Regions from separate parts of the Clostridium sp. DL1XJH146 genome, predicted to be linked through region 1. Evidence: riboswitches for the same ligand, from Rfam matches in the RefSeq annotation. Region 1 holds a riboswitch; the other holds the start of a gene.

Region 1 (7,406 bases):
AACATCAAATATCACACTATCTTTTATTCAGCTACTTTAACCATTCCGTCATCTTCAAGGTCTTTAAAATATTTTCTTGTTTCATTTATAATAACTCCACTTAATCCAATTAATCCAATTAGGTTTGGAATCGCCATAAGTCCGTTTACTATATCTGCTATTTTCCAGATCATTTCTAATTTTAGATTTATCAACTGTAAAAATACTCCCAGTCCAACTAAAATTATATATACTGCTCTATATAGTTTAATTCCTTTTACTCCAACTAAATACACAGTACATCTTTCCCCATAATAATTCCATCCAAGTATTGTTGTAAAAGCAAAGAAAATAAGTCCAATCGTAACAATCAACTGTCCTATCATAGCTATAGGAAGCCCACTACTAAAAGCATAATTTGTCATAGCTGTTCCTGCATATTCTGAATTCCAAGCTCCAGTCATTATTAAAACAAGTCCAGTCATAGTACAAATAATTATTGTATCAAAGAAAGTACCTGTCATAGATACAAGTCCTTGTCTTACACAAGATTTAGTTTTAGCTGCCGCTGCCGCTATTGGTGCACTACCTAAACCAGATTCATTAGAAAATACTCCTCTAGCAACACCACTTCTCATCGCAAGCATAACAGTTGCTCCAGTGAAACCACCTGCTGCTGCTGTTGTAGTGAAAGCACTCTTTACCACTAAAGCTATTGTTCCTGGTAATAAATTAATATTTATTATTATTATTATTAAAGCACCTATAACATAAAATACTGCCATAAAAGGAACTGTTTTTTCAGCCACTGATGCAATATTCTTTACGCCTCCTATAGTTACTAGAGATACCAGTACTATTAACACTATTCCTGTCAACACAATTGGAATGTTGAAAACAATTTCTGCAGCTTCAACTATTGCATTTACTTGTGGGAATGTACCTATCCCGAAGAAAGCAACTCCTACTCCAAAGATTGCAAACATCTTAGCTAAAAATCTACTTCCTAGACCTTTTTCTAAATAATACATAGGTCCACCAGCCATTTGACCATTTTCATCAACGGTTCTGTATTTTACTGCAAGTAACGCTTCAGAGTACTTAGTAGCCATTCCAAAGAAAGCAGCTACCCACATCCAAAACAAAGCTCCTGGTCCACCAAGTTTAATTGCTGTTGCGACACCAACAATATTTCCTGTTCCTATTGTTGCTGCTAAAGCTGTACATAAAGCTGCAAATGATGATACATCACCCTCTGCATCATTGTTTTTTTCTTTAGAAAATAAATACTTTAGTGCAAGTGGTAACTTTTTAACCTGTAATACCCCAAGTCTTACAGTTAGATAAAGTCCCGTACCTACTAATAAAATAAGTAACGGTGGTCCCCAAACCAATGAATCAATTTTGTTTAATACTTCCATAAACCCTGTCATTAAAAAATCCTCCCTTAATTTAATATAATGGAGGAGACAAAATTATTTTCATAATTTCTATCCCCTGTCCTTTTACCTGAGAGATTCGATAGTTAATAATACTATCTTGCTCCTTCGGTGTCTGAATAATCAGCTCTCTCCAGAGGCTCGTCCAATTACGGTTTTCTCCTAAAATAGAGTTTCCAACTAAACTGCTTATTTATATGTACCTATAACTCGTTAATTCATTGAGTTTTGGAAACGTATAGATAAAATTTCATAAAGAAACTCTTGGGATTTTCAGTTCAACTAATTATTTTCACTTATCCATAACTCGTAAATTCACCGAGTTTTGGACAAGTACAAATAAAGTTTCACATTGAAAACCCATAGGTGCCTGAAAGTTTTTCCTCTTCGGCGGATGGCAAGCCATCTCTCTCCCACAATCTTCATCCGAACACATTGTTAATTTATTATTAATAAACCATTAATAATTATATATAGATTTTCATAATAATACAAGCTTTTATACAATTTATAAATTTCCCAATTAAACAACACGCATTTAAATAATGTTCTTAATTATCGAAGTAACATATGTGTACGTATAAAAAAAGATTTTCTCACCAAAGGCAAGAAAATCATAATCACTAGCTTAAATATATCTTTTCCTTCCAAAATAACTCATACCAAATATAACAGCTAAAGCCGGCGCATAATAATTTATTACTGGATTAGTATAGTCAACTAAATATATTACACCGTAGATAATTATTAATACACCTATCAGAAGGTTTGAATATTTTTCCCATTTTATAAGCCCTTCAAGGTTTTTAATTTTTTTATCTTTGTAATTCTTTCTTAATATTTTTTCATTAACGAAGGCTAATACTAATTCCAATACTCCAACTACAAACAATACAAAAATAAATCCATTATTCATCTTTAGTCACTCCTTTTAATTTAAATAATAAAATAAGGATGATTCACTATATCAGCAAATCATCCTTATTCACAAATTTTAGACTAATTTGTGAATATTATGCTATTTCAATAAATAAATTTTATCATACTCTAAATTACATGTACCATAAAAATCTTCATCTGCACAAATATCTCTCTCAACATAATATAATTGTTCATCTTTCTCAACTATTGATTTAATGAATTTATCGCCTTCATTAAATTTAAAACTATGGACCATTGAAAATCCATCAAGTTTGCTGAAGTCTTTTTCTTGTGCTTTAACTTCCTCATTTATCAGCTGCATATCAGCCTTTCCATTTTCAATATCTTTTATTATTTTATCCAAATTATTCATTACATCACCTCATCATATTTTCATAATTAATAACTATTACTGTTTAACATTATATCATAATAAACATGTAATAAAAAGCTTACAGCTATTAAAAAAATTCTTTTTTATGCAATTTCTTCAATAAAGAATATATAAATTTCAAAATATTATAAATACTAAAAGAAGAAAAATTAGAAATTGCTTTCCCTAGTAGAAGTATTTACATTGAATAGCGGCCTTATAAAAAGAACGCAATTACCCCTGTTACTTAGCGTATCATCTTGAGAATTATTGCAAAATCATTTAGAATGGTTAATTAGGGGGTGCTACAATGAGCGTATTACAAGAAGCATTTGACAGCTTTAATAATACAACAACTTATATTTATCAATTTATTACATTTAATAATCTCAAAATAGTTATAATAGCTCTATTAATTTTTTTATTCTTTGTTTTGTTTAGAAAGATTTTCACAAGATATATATTTAGTCGTCTATTAAAAATAAGCAAGAAAACAAAAACTAACCTAGACGAAATAATTCTTATATCCTTTGAAAAACCATTATCAATATTTTTCACCATACTTGGTCTTTATCTATCTATTAAATATTTAACCTCAAGTTTTGGATATGATATTACAGAATCGGTAATTTCCTCAACTAGTGCTGGCACTATTGTGCAAACTTCAAAATTTGTATCTTTATTTAGGTCTTCAATAATTATCCTTGTAGCCTTAGGCCTTCACAATTTATCTTCTGAGAATTCTAATTTATATAAAAACATTAATAAAAAGTTAAATTTGAAAGTTGATAATATTTTACTTACTTTTTTATCAAGGATTGTCCGATTTATTATAATTGCTTTTGCAACTTGTATAATTGCAGAAGAATTCGGCTTTAATGTAAATAGTTTTATTACAGGGCTAGGAATAGGAGGACTCGCTATTGCACTAGCCGCACAAGATACTCTTTCAAATATTTTTGGTGGAATAGTAATAATTCTTGATAGACCTTTTACTATAGGAGATTGGATTTATACTCCAACCATTGAAGGTACTGTAGAAGATATAACCTTTAGGAGTACAAGAATTCGTACCTTTGCCAATGCCTTAGTAACTGTACCTAATTCAAATTTGGCAGACGAAGCAATAACTAACTGGTCTAGAATGCAAAAAAGAAGAATTACTTTTAATTTAGGTGTTAGGTACGATACTCCTAAAGAAAAAATTGAAATATGCACTCAAAAAATAAGAGCAATGCTTACTGAAAATAATGATGTTCATAAAGAAACCATTTTTGTTACTTTCAATGAATTCAATGAAAGTAGTCTAGATATTTTTCTTTATTTTTTCACAAACACTACTAATTGGGGTGACTTTTTAAAGGTAAAAGAAAACATAAACTTTAAAATACTAGAAATTCTTGAAAATGAAAAAGTAGAAATCGCCTATCCTAGCAGAAGCATTTTTTTGGAGAAAGAACCTTCTTAAAAGAGCAATGCACAATTCATAATACACAATACATAATGTACAATGCACAATGCACAATGCACAATGCACAATGCACAATGCACAATTATTGTAGATTCTCAGCAGAGCTGAGAATCTTTAATTTTGTAAGAGCATTATATAAACTACAAACATTTATGTGTTAATATTATTTATGTATTTATATTATTTTTCACTGATACTTATCATATATCACAAACAACATCTTATTTCCAAACTAATGCAAGCAGGTTCTGCATCAATCAAAAATTCTCCTATAAAAACAATTAATAAAAACCAGGAGATTTGCGTAAAAACAGATCTCCTGGTCTTTTGGTTTTTGATCTTTAAGTTAATTCTAGAAATATTTTAGCTCCGCTAAAATATTTCCTCCTTAATTGTGCATTGTGCATTGTGCATTGTGCATTGTGCATTATCACTTAACACTGCCTTTTTCTTTTTTTAAAAAATTGCTAATTGCAAATTGCAAATTGCAAATTTCCCTTAAGTGTTAGAGTTCACTATCATTTGCATAAAGAAATGAACTGCTTTTTCAATATTCTCGAAAGAAATCCTCTCATCTACACCATGCATTCTCTTTAAATCATCATTATGTATTTGATAAGGTGAAAATCTATATACATTATCACTAACATCTTCATATTTTCTAGCATCTGTACCTGCCATTACTAGATATGGAGATACTATTGCCTCATCAAATATTTGATATACTGTTTTTTCTATAATTTTGAATCCTTCACTGTCTGCACTAGAAACCTTTGATGGATCTTCAAGTCTTAAAGGCTCAATTTTAACTCTTGGATTATTAACTACTTTTTCAATATGTTCTAATAAATCTTGTCCTGTTTCTCCTGGAAGAATTCTAAAGTTAAAAGTAGCTGTAGCTTTTCCAGGCAAAATATTTGGCTCCATACTACCACTACTCATTGAAGCTGCTGTAGTTGTTCTAAGTTGGGCATTCCCAGCTCCAGTCTTAGCAAAAGCCATTTTGAAAACAGGAGCAAATAACCATAAGTTTGATATTATCATCTTATTTGAAAAACTCATTTCTGGTCCTATATACATGAGCATATCCTCTAGTGGCTTAGTTATTTTAGTCTCACATTGATTTTTTTCAAGTGCAACAATTGCTTTTGCAATCTCTCCAAGTGCAGTATTCTTAGGTGGCATTGAAGCATGTCCTCCAGTGCTTTCTACACTTAATCTAACATTTGAATATCCCTTCTCAGCTATTCCTATTACAGCAAGAGGTCCGTCTACTCCTGCAAGCGCTTCTTCAGTTACACATCCACCTTCATCTATGACAAAATCAAATGTTATATTGTTCTCTTCAAAATATTTAACAATATTTGTTGCTCCCTCACTTCCTCCAACTTCTTCATCATGACCAAATGCAAGATAAATATCTCTATCGGGCTCATAATTTTGCGCAAGCAAGTTCTCTACGGCTTCAAGTACTGCTATCATCTGAATTTTAATATCTAAAGTCCCTCTTCCCCACAAATGTCCTTCTGCCAATTCCCCACTAAATGGAGGATATGTCCAATCCTTTAAAGAATCTTCTGATGCAGGAACTACATCCATATGTGCTGTTAAAAGTATAGGTTTTTTATCGCTATTTTTCCCTTTCCATTTATAGACTAGAGAATATTCATTTACAACAGTTTTTGAAAGTTTTTTATGAACAAGCTTATAGTTTTCTTCTACCCGTTTGTGTAATTCCTTAAACTTATCCCAATCTGTTTCTGAATAATCTGAATGAGAAACAGTTTTTATTTTTATTACATCAGCTAAATTTTTTACTGCCTTATCTCTATCAATATTAAATTCGCCTTTAGCTTGTACACTAAATTTCTTTGACTTAAATTTCAAAGTTCTAACCAAAACTACCACAATTAAAACCACTAAAACTACTAACAAAAACAACAAAAATCTCATTTTTAATACACCTTCTTGTCAATGCATAATACATTTTTGAATGCACAATTCACAATGTACAATGCACAATTATTGTTGACTCTCAGCAGAGCTGAGAATCTTTAATCTTTTACTCTTTTAGTCTTTTCACTTCACTCTACAAACTTCACTCTATCTTTTTAAGAAAGATTACTTCTTCTTATCAAGAAGTCCCTTTTTATACAAAGCTCTTGCACTAACTATTGATATTACAGCTGCCACTGGAATTATTACTGCTATATTGATATCCACAACCATTAATATTATTATAGAGAAAAGGAGTGGTGCTACTGCAAGTTTCCATTGCTTTAATATCCAGTATACTCCTAGTGCTCCAAATAAAGCTGGAAGAACATTATCAAAAGCTGGTTTCAACACTTCCGAACTTAAAACAGGTGTCAATGGCACAATAGCTAAAACTCCTACTATTATTATTATTTCCGTAACCATTGTAGAGGTAGCAACAGATATTGTTGAGATAATATCTCCTTCTTTTGTCCCTGGTTTAACTTCGGCAATTTCCATACTCATAGAAGCACATGGTATTTTAAGATTAGTTAAATTACCACTTACAAAAGCTAAATAAGATGCTCCTGTACCTAAAAGAGGCGTATATGTAAGTACCTCTGCTATACAAACTGGAATTTCCAAGATTGCTATACTCCAAACACCTATTAATAAATTTTTAGTTGGTGGGAATATATTAAATTTGATACTGATCATCGTTGGTACTATAAAAATTAATAACAAGGCTAATAACCCAGTTATTCTCCCTAATTTATGAATTTCATCATCGTATGAATCTGCTAATCTAATATCCTTGTCCATAAATTCATCCCCCTATCCTATATTACTAAATAAAATTGCTAAAGCCATAGAACCTACCATACTTATTGATAAGGCAAAGCTATTAAGCCATTTTATATCGAATTTTTTAATCAAGTAAGTTATAGACACCATAATTAATGCACTACTTAATAACGTGTATAAAGGAACTCCTCCTGATACTATAGGCCCTCCAATAAATACAGATAATACTCCAAAATATAAAGCAGATATTACTATTTCTCCCCATGCAGAATCTTTTTCTTTCATATTATTCATTCTACCTTGGATTTTTTTTAAGAATAAAATACAAATAAGTAGTCCCCATATTATACCAATAGACATAACCCACATAGAGTTAGCAAATACAGCAGCAGTATATTCTGTTGAACCAATTCCACTAACGCCCATACTCTTTGCTCCAATT
Region 2 (7,406 bases), on a different contig from region 1:
CGTATAGAAGAAGGTGAAGGCATAGTCAGAATGGGTGATAATAAAGATAAATGGAATTTTGAAGAAGAAATATTTGATGACTATGCTATTTTAATTCCTGCTGGTAAATGGCATAATCTAATTAATACAGGTGATACTCCAATTAAATTATACTCTATATATGCCCCACCTGAACATCCATTTGGTACAGTTCATGAAACTAAAGAGATTGCTGAATTAGCAGAAAAAAAATGTAGATAATACTTTATTAAGTTCCAATAAAATCTGAGTTTAAGTGTGGTAGTATAGACACCTAAACTCAGATTTTTTTATTCCTATTTCTAAAACTTTTTTTATTAATAAACTTTTAAGATTTTATGGATTTAATTATAGAGTATTTAAATGTATAATTAGGTTTGTATTATATTAACTAGAGAGAGGACATAAAAAATCAAATGAATTTATTTACTATTATAATAATTAGTATAGCAGGCATAGGAGCAGGTATAATTACTGGCTTAGTTGGCGCTTCTGCTGCCGTTATTGTAACACCATTATTAGTTACTTTTTTAAACTATGACCCATATATAGCTATATCCATCAGTTTAGCTACTGATGTATTTGCATCAACAGCTTCCTCAATCACTTACGCAAGACATAAAAATATTGATTTGAAAAACGGTTTAACTATGGCTTTATCTGCAATAATTGGTGCACAACTTGGAAGTTATCTTTCATCTATGATACCATCCAATACCCTTGGTAACGCTTCTGGTATTGTTACTTTGATAATGGGAATTAATTTCTTTAGAAAACATAAAAAATCACCAAATGATTATAGTACTATTTTTGATATAACTAATAAATTACTCCAATTTTTCAGAGGTAAAAAGTTTTTTTCTTCGATTTTGTTTGGCTTTATCATAGGAATAATATGTGGAATTGCTGGAGCGGGTGGTGGACTTATGCTATTATTAATTTTGTCTAGGATTCTTGGCTTTCCCATCAAAACTGCTATCGGTACAAGCGTTTTAATAATGACCTTCACCGCTCTATCCGGTTCAGCTGGACACTTTATACATATGTCATCAATACCTTTATCTGAAGTACTATTAGCTGGATTTTTTTCAATTATCGGAGCAAAAGGTGCTGCTTTATTTGCCAACAAATCAGATGAAAAATCTATGTACAAAATAATAGGATTAACTTTCATTGTATTAGGCTTAATCTTAATAGTTAGTAAAAGTCTACTGGGGTTATAAAATACATACTTATACATTAATAAAACAATAACCAATTGATCATTGTTTTATTAATGTATATCTATTTACTCACGCTTCTTTTATATTTAAGAAATCCATTATCCATAATTATTTCAATTTCTCCAGTTTCTTCTAGATATTGAACATATGATTCAAGCATAAATTTTATCTCTGAATACTTATATACTGTTCTAACATTAATTTTCCAATTTTTTATGATAATTTTCATAATATCTTCCATTGTCATTGCCTCTTCTATCAAATTGTATAGTCTTCGCGCTATATTTTTATAGAAGTCTATGTTGTCCATTATAAGCTTAGTAATATCATCATACATTCCTTTGTGAGCCACTATATATTTGCTACAGTTTAAATCATAAAGCTTTATTTTACTTTCCAAGTCCTCTTTTAATACAAATGCATAGGGCAATTTTGCCCCTTTCATAACTTCGTAACTTATAAGTGAATCTCCTACATAAGCTACATCATCAGGTGTAGTAATGCAAATATGCGCCGGACTATGCCCTGGTGTATGAAGAATTTTAAATTTTATACCACAAATATATATAGTATCTTGATTGTCTAAAATTTTAATATCTGTTTCACAAACCATATGTCCATAATGTTCTTCTACATTGGATAATGTTTGACTACTATAATAAACTTTTAAATTTACTATAGAACTACAGAAAAAAGCTTCATAGGCTGGCATAGCAATAATACAGTTATATTTATTTTTTAAATATGTATTATTGCCTACATGATCTATATGTGTATGACTACAAATTATACCAACTACCTTAAAATTATTCTTTTCCAATATCTCATCTATTCCTACTCTTTCTCCCCTTGCCCATCCAGAGTCTAACATAATAATTTCTTCATCATTAATTTTATAAAAAGGTATATAAGTCATTCCCGTATTTATACAAAATGTATTTCCCTTAACTTTTAATATATCCATAATATTTTCTCCATTTCTCTTTATTTTCATTAGTTTTATTATTATAAATTTTCTTTACTTACTAAACCTCCTGTAATAGTTCAAATTTATTTAAATAAAATCACACTATCTTCAAATATTGCACAGACTCCTTCGTATATATTGGTAGCACCACTCTTAGTATTTTTTATTTTAACAAAGTCTTTATAATTATCTCCATTATCATCTTCAGTCCAAAAGCTAGATATCACGTAATCCCCAATTATGCTATCAATATCTTCTCGTTTATTATCTAGTGTAAAACTAGTATTAATATTATAAATTTCATTAACTATTTTCTTATTTTCTCCAATAATTTTTGTCTCATATATGTTTCTATTTTTCACATCGTGCCATAAATTATAATAGGCACTTAACCCATCATCATTTAATTTTATAGACCTTACTAGCTCTGTCTCCAACGTTATCTTACTAATTGAATATATATCTTCAACTTTGCTTTCAAAATTCTTAACTCTATAATATATCTTTTCATCATCCATGCCAAAATACCTTGTCCACGAAGTAAGCTCTGTTTTATAAATTTCTTTAAAAGAAATTATATCACATTCATTTTTTACTTCTCCAACAAATCTATCTAAAGCTATAATATTTATACTTTCTCTGTATCCTTCTCTGTAAAATTCTTCTTTTTTAATACCTTCCTTAAATGACTCTTCAAGCTCCCAATCTTCCATATATGCTTCTTCGAAAATTATATATCTATTCCCATCAGTAGTGTAAGGAATAAAATAATCTCTAATTCCTAAAATGACTCTTTTATCTTTAACTATATATTCTTTTTTGTCTTTTAAGTCACATAAAATAGCATATTCATAGTCACCTTATTTATGATACTCTATTTGAAAAATAGGTGTCTGCCCATATCCCTATTCCCATGAAGAATATTTCTCGTAAATACTATTTAATTCAATATTATCTTTATCAAAACTTTTTTCTAAAGCCTGACTTAATTTTTCAATAGTCAATTCAGGTTTAATTATTTAATTAATTCAAAATCAATATAATTCTAAACTATTGAACAAAATAAATCAAATCATCAATAAAAATTAAATTATCAACAAAATTCTACATTAATTATTATATTGACAAAATAATATATTATAGTTATAATTTTAATAATTATTATAGTTCTCCAAAGGAAGTAAACGTGAGATATCTTTTAGTAGATAGCCGAAGAAGCAATAAGTTAACTGTCAAATTAGCTTAGAAACTTTCAGGCAAAAATATCGTTTATGGATGGAACTCTGGAAAGTCCACTAAGTGGCGCCGTAGGTGAAAGGTACTTTTTTTATTAAGTATTAAAACTCTCAGGTAAAAATACAGAGGAATATGACAGGTTTGTTTTGCGCCTGTTATATTCCTTTTTTTGTTATAAAAATATATTTTTATAAATTTACAATTTTTTAAGGAGGATTACAAAAATGGAAAATGTAAAAAAGACTGCCTTGTTTAATATGCATGAAAAGTATATGGGGAAAATTATTGATTTCTCTGGCTGGGCTCTACCAGTACAATATTCAGATATTCAAAAAGAACATGAAGCAGTTAGAACTTCTGCTGGACTATTTGATGTATCACACATGGGAGAGGTTGAAATCACAGGGCCACAAAGTTTCGATTTTATTCAAAATCTTATTACAAACGACCTAAGTAACCTAAATAATAATCAAACACTTTATACCTTTATGTGTTACCCAAATGGTGGTGTTGTAGATGACCTTATTGTCTATAAACATAGCAATGATAACTTTCTTCTAGTGATAAATGCTGCAAATATAGAAAAAGACTATCAATGGATGGTTGATAACAAAGCAAACTATAACTTAACGATTTCTAACAAATCTAATGAAATATCTCAAATTGCAATTCAAGGACCAAAAGCTGAAAATATACTTCAAAAGTTAACTAATGTTAATCTTGAAGAAATTAAATTCTTCTACTTTATGGACAAAGTTAAAATTGCTGGAGCTGAGTGTTTAGTATCAAGAACTGGTTACACTGGTGAAGATGGTTTTGAAATATACACCTTAAATGAAAATGCTGAAAAAATATGGGAAGCTTTAATGAAAGCTGGTGAAGAATATGGCATCCTACCAGCAGGACTTGGATGTAGAGATACCCTAAGATTCGAAGCTGCTCTTCCTCTTTACGGAAATGAATTATCAAAAAACATAACTCCTCTTGAAGCTAATCTCGGTTTCTTTGTAAAACTTGATAAAGACAATTTTATTGGAAAAGATGCTCTTACAAAGCAAAAGAAAGAAGGACTTCAACGTAAAATTATAGGTTTTGAATTAATTGGCAAAGGAATTCCAAGGCATGGTTATGAAGTATATTCAAATGATGAAAAAATCGGTGTTGTAACTACGGGATATTTATCCCCAACAGTTGGGAAAGCAATAGGCCTTGCTCTTATTGATTTTAAATACACTGCACTGGAAACTCATATTCAAATCAAAATACGCAAAAAATTTGTAGCTGCAAAAGTTATTAGTAAAAAATTCTACACTAAAAAATATAAAAAATAATACTAAATTTAGGAGTGACTATAATGAACTTTGAAAACCTTATAAAACAAGATAATGAACTTTATGAAATTATTTGTGCAGAGGAAAATAGACAACATGATAATATTGAGCTTATTGCATCTGAAAACTTCACAAGTAAGGCTGTAATGGAAGCGATGGGGTCAGTACTTACTAATAAGTATGCAGAAGGATATCCAAACAAAAGATATTACGGTGGATGTTTCGTTGTAGATAAAGCAGAAGATTTAGCAAGGGATAGACTGAAAGAGCTATTTGGTGCAGAACATGCAAATGTTCAACCACACTCAGGGTCTCAAGCAAATATGGCAGTATATATGGCTATGCTTGAACCTGGTGATACAGTTTTAGGAATGGATCTTACTCATGGAGGACATCTTACTCATGGTAGCAAAGTAAACTTTTCTGGTATATTATATAATTTCGTTTCTTATGGTTTATCTGAAGAAACTGAAAGAATTGATTATGAAAACTTAAAAAACTTAGCTTTAGAGCATAAACCAAAAATGATTGTTGCAGGTGCTAGTGCATACCCAAGAGAAATTGATTTTGCCAAATTAAGAGAAATTTCTGATGAAGTTGGCGCATACTTATTAGTAGATATGGCTCATATTGCTGGTTTAGTTGCAACAGGTGCCCATCCATCACCAGTTCCCTATGCAGAATTTGTTACAACTACAACCCACAAAACTTTAAGAGGACCAAGAGGTGGAGCTATACTATGTAAAGCAGAATATGCTAAAGCTATTGATAAAGTAATCTTCCCTGGTATACAAGGTGGTCCATTAATGCACACTATTGCTGCTAAAGCCGTTTGTTTTGGTGAAGCACTAAAAGATGATTTTAAAGAATACATTGAACAAGTTAAAAAAAATGCTTCTACTCTAGGTGAAGAATTAATGAAATACGGATTTAGACTAGTGTCTGGTGGAACAGATAATCACCTTTTACTTGTAGATTTAACTAATAAAGATATTACAGGAAAAGAAGCTGAAGCTTTATTAGATTCTGTTGGAATTACAGTAAATAAAAATACTATTCCATTTGAGAAAAGAAGTCCATTTGTTACAAGTGGAATAAGAATAGGTACTCCAGCCGTGACTACAAGGGGTTTCAAAGAACAAGAAATGAAAGAAATTGCATCATTGATAAATTATACTCTGCAACACAAAGATGAAGACCTCTCACTAGTACAAGAAAAAGTTAAAGAAATATGCAACAAATATCCACTGTATAAGTAAAAAGTTTGTTTAAATAATAGGTTCTATTTTAAAAATAGTTGATTAATATGGTTTATCTGAAATAAACTAATTTACTTAGTCAGCATTTTATTATCAACAATATTTTAAAGCACATATAAATGAAAAATAGATTTAAAAATTAGAGGAGGAATTTAATATGAAAATTATAGAAAATTTATTATACACTGAGGAACATGAATGGTTAAGCGTTGATGGAGATACAGCTTATCTAGGAATTACTGATTATGCACAACACGCATTAGGTTCAATAGTTTATGTAGAACTTCCTGAAGAAGGAGAGGAATTAGAAAAAGGAGAGTCTTTTGGAAGCACAGAGTCTGTTAAAGCAGCTTCAGATATATACATTCCAGTTGATTGTACTATTCTTGAAATTAATGAAGCTTTAGAAGACGAACCAGAACTAATCAACACAGATTGTTATGAAAACTGGATTATCCGTATAAAAATTACTGATAAATCTCAACTCCATTCACTACTAAGTGCAGAAGACTACAAGAATCTAATTAATAAGGAGGCATAAGATGTTTCCTTATATACCTAATACTGAAAAAGATAGAGAGAAAATGCTTCAAAGCATAGGAATAAATTCTGTTGAAGACCTTTTTGACATAATTCCAGAAGATATTAAACTTTCAAGAAGACTTAATCTTGAAAAGCCTATGGCAGAACTCCAAGTAACAAAACACATGAAAAAAATTACTGACAAAAATTCTAGTTGTGATGATTTAGTATGCTTTTTAGGCGCAGGTTCTTATGACCACTATATTCCTTCTGTTCTAAAACACATTACATCTAGATCAGAATTTTATACTGCTTATACTCCATATCAACCTGAGATAAGCCAAGGTACACTTCAAGTTATTTTTGAGTATCAAACTCAAATAGCAAATCTTACAGATATGGATGCATCTAATGCTTCTGTATATGATGTTTCAACTGCTTGTGCAGAGGCAGCAATGATGGCCATTTCTACTAAAAAAGCAAATAGTATTATTGTTTCAAAAACAGTTGACCCTCAAGTTATAACAGTTTTAAAAACATATATGAGGTTCCATAATATTGAAGTCATCGAAATTGATACAAAAGATGGCGTAACTGATATAGCACAACTTGAAAAATTAGTAGATAAAAATACCGCTGGTGTAATTGTTCAAAGTCCAAACTTCTTTGGCATTGTTGAAGATATGACTGAAATTGAAAAAATAACACATTCGAATAAATCTTTACTTATCATGAGTGTTGACCCTATTTCTCTTGGAATTTTAAAAACTCCTGGTGAAATTGGAGCTGATATAGCTATAGGTGAAGGTCAATGCCTTGGTAATGGAATGAACTTTGGTGGCCCATATTT

The links. Region 1 has a riboswitch for glycine ahead of ACVHXK_RS07880 (alanine/glycine:cation symporter family protein). Riboswitches for the same ligand answer to the same signal wherever they lie in the genome.
Region 2: linked by a shared signal. The riboswitch ahead of gcvT (glycine cleavage system aminomethyltransferase GcvT) and the one ahead of ACVHXK_RS07880 (alanine/glycine:cation symporter family protein) in region 1 are both predicted to bind glycine.

Annotation. Positions count from the first base shown of each region.
Region 1 is NZ_JBTVVN010000012.1:31,799-39,204, forward strand. It holds gene ACVHXK_RS07880 (alanine/glycine:cation symporter family protein) at 24-1,412, opposite strand; glycine riboswitch at 1,467-1,565, opposite strand; glycine riboswitch at 1,764-1,844, opposite strand; gene ACVHXK_RS07885 (hypothetical protein) at 2,047-2,334, opposite strand; gene ACVHXK_RS07890 (hypothetical protein) at 2,437-2,712, opposite strand; gene ACVHXK_RS07895 (mechanosensitive ion channel family protein) at 3,023-4,180, shown strand; gene ACVHXK_RS07900 (M20 family peptidase) at 4,682-6,136, opposite strand; gene ACVHXK_RS07905 (hypothetical protein) at 6,305-6,982, opposite strand; gene ACVHXK_RS07910 (DUF5058 family protein) at 6,995-7,406, opposite strand, start outside.
Region 2 is NZ_JBTVVN010000017.1:55,372-62,777, forward strand. It holds gene ACVHXK_RS10010 (cupin domain-containing protein) at 1-240, shown strand, start outside; gene ACVHXK_RS10015 (sulfite exporter TauE/SafE family protein) at 435-1,241, shown strand; gene ACVHXK_RS10020 (MBL fold metallo-hydrolase) at 1,303-2,205, opposite strand; gene ACVHXK_RS10025 (hypothetical protein) at 2,292-2,921, opposite strand; glycine riboswitch at 3,384-3,486, shown strand; glycine riboswitch at 3,490-3,572, shown strand; gene gcvT (glycine cleavage system aminomethyltransferase GcvT) at 3,669-4,775, shown strand; gene ACVHXK_RS10035 (serine hydroxymethyltransferase) at 4,799-6,034, shown strand; gene gcvH (glycine cleavage system protein GcvH) at 6,192-6,575, shown strand; gene gcvPA (aminomethyl-transferring glycine dehydrogenase subunit GcvPA) at 6,577-7,406, shown strand, end outside.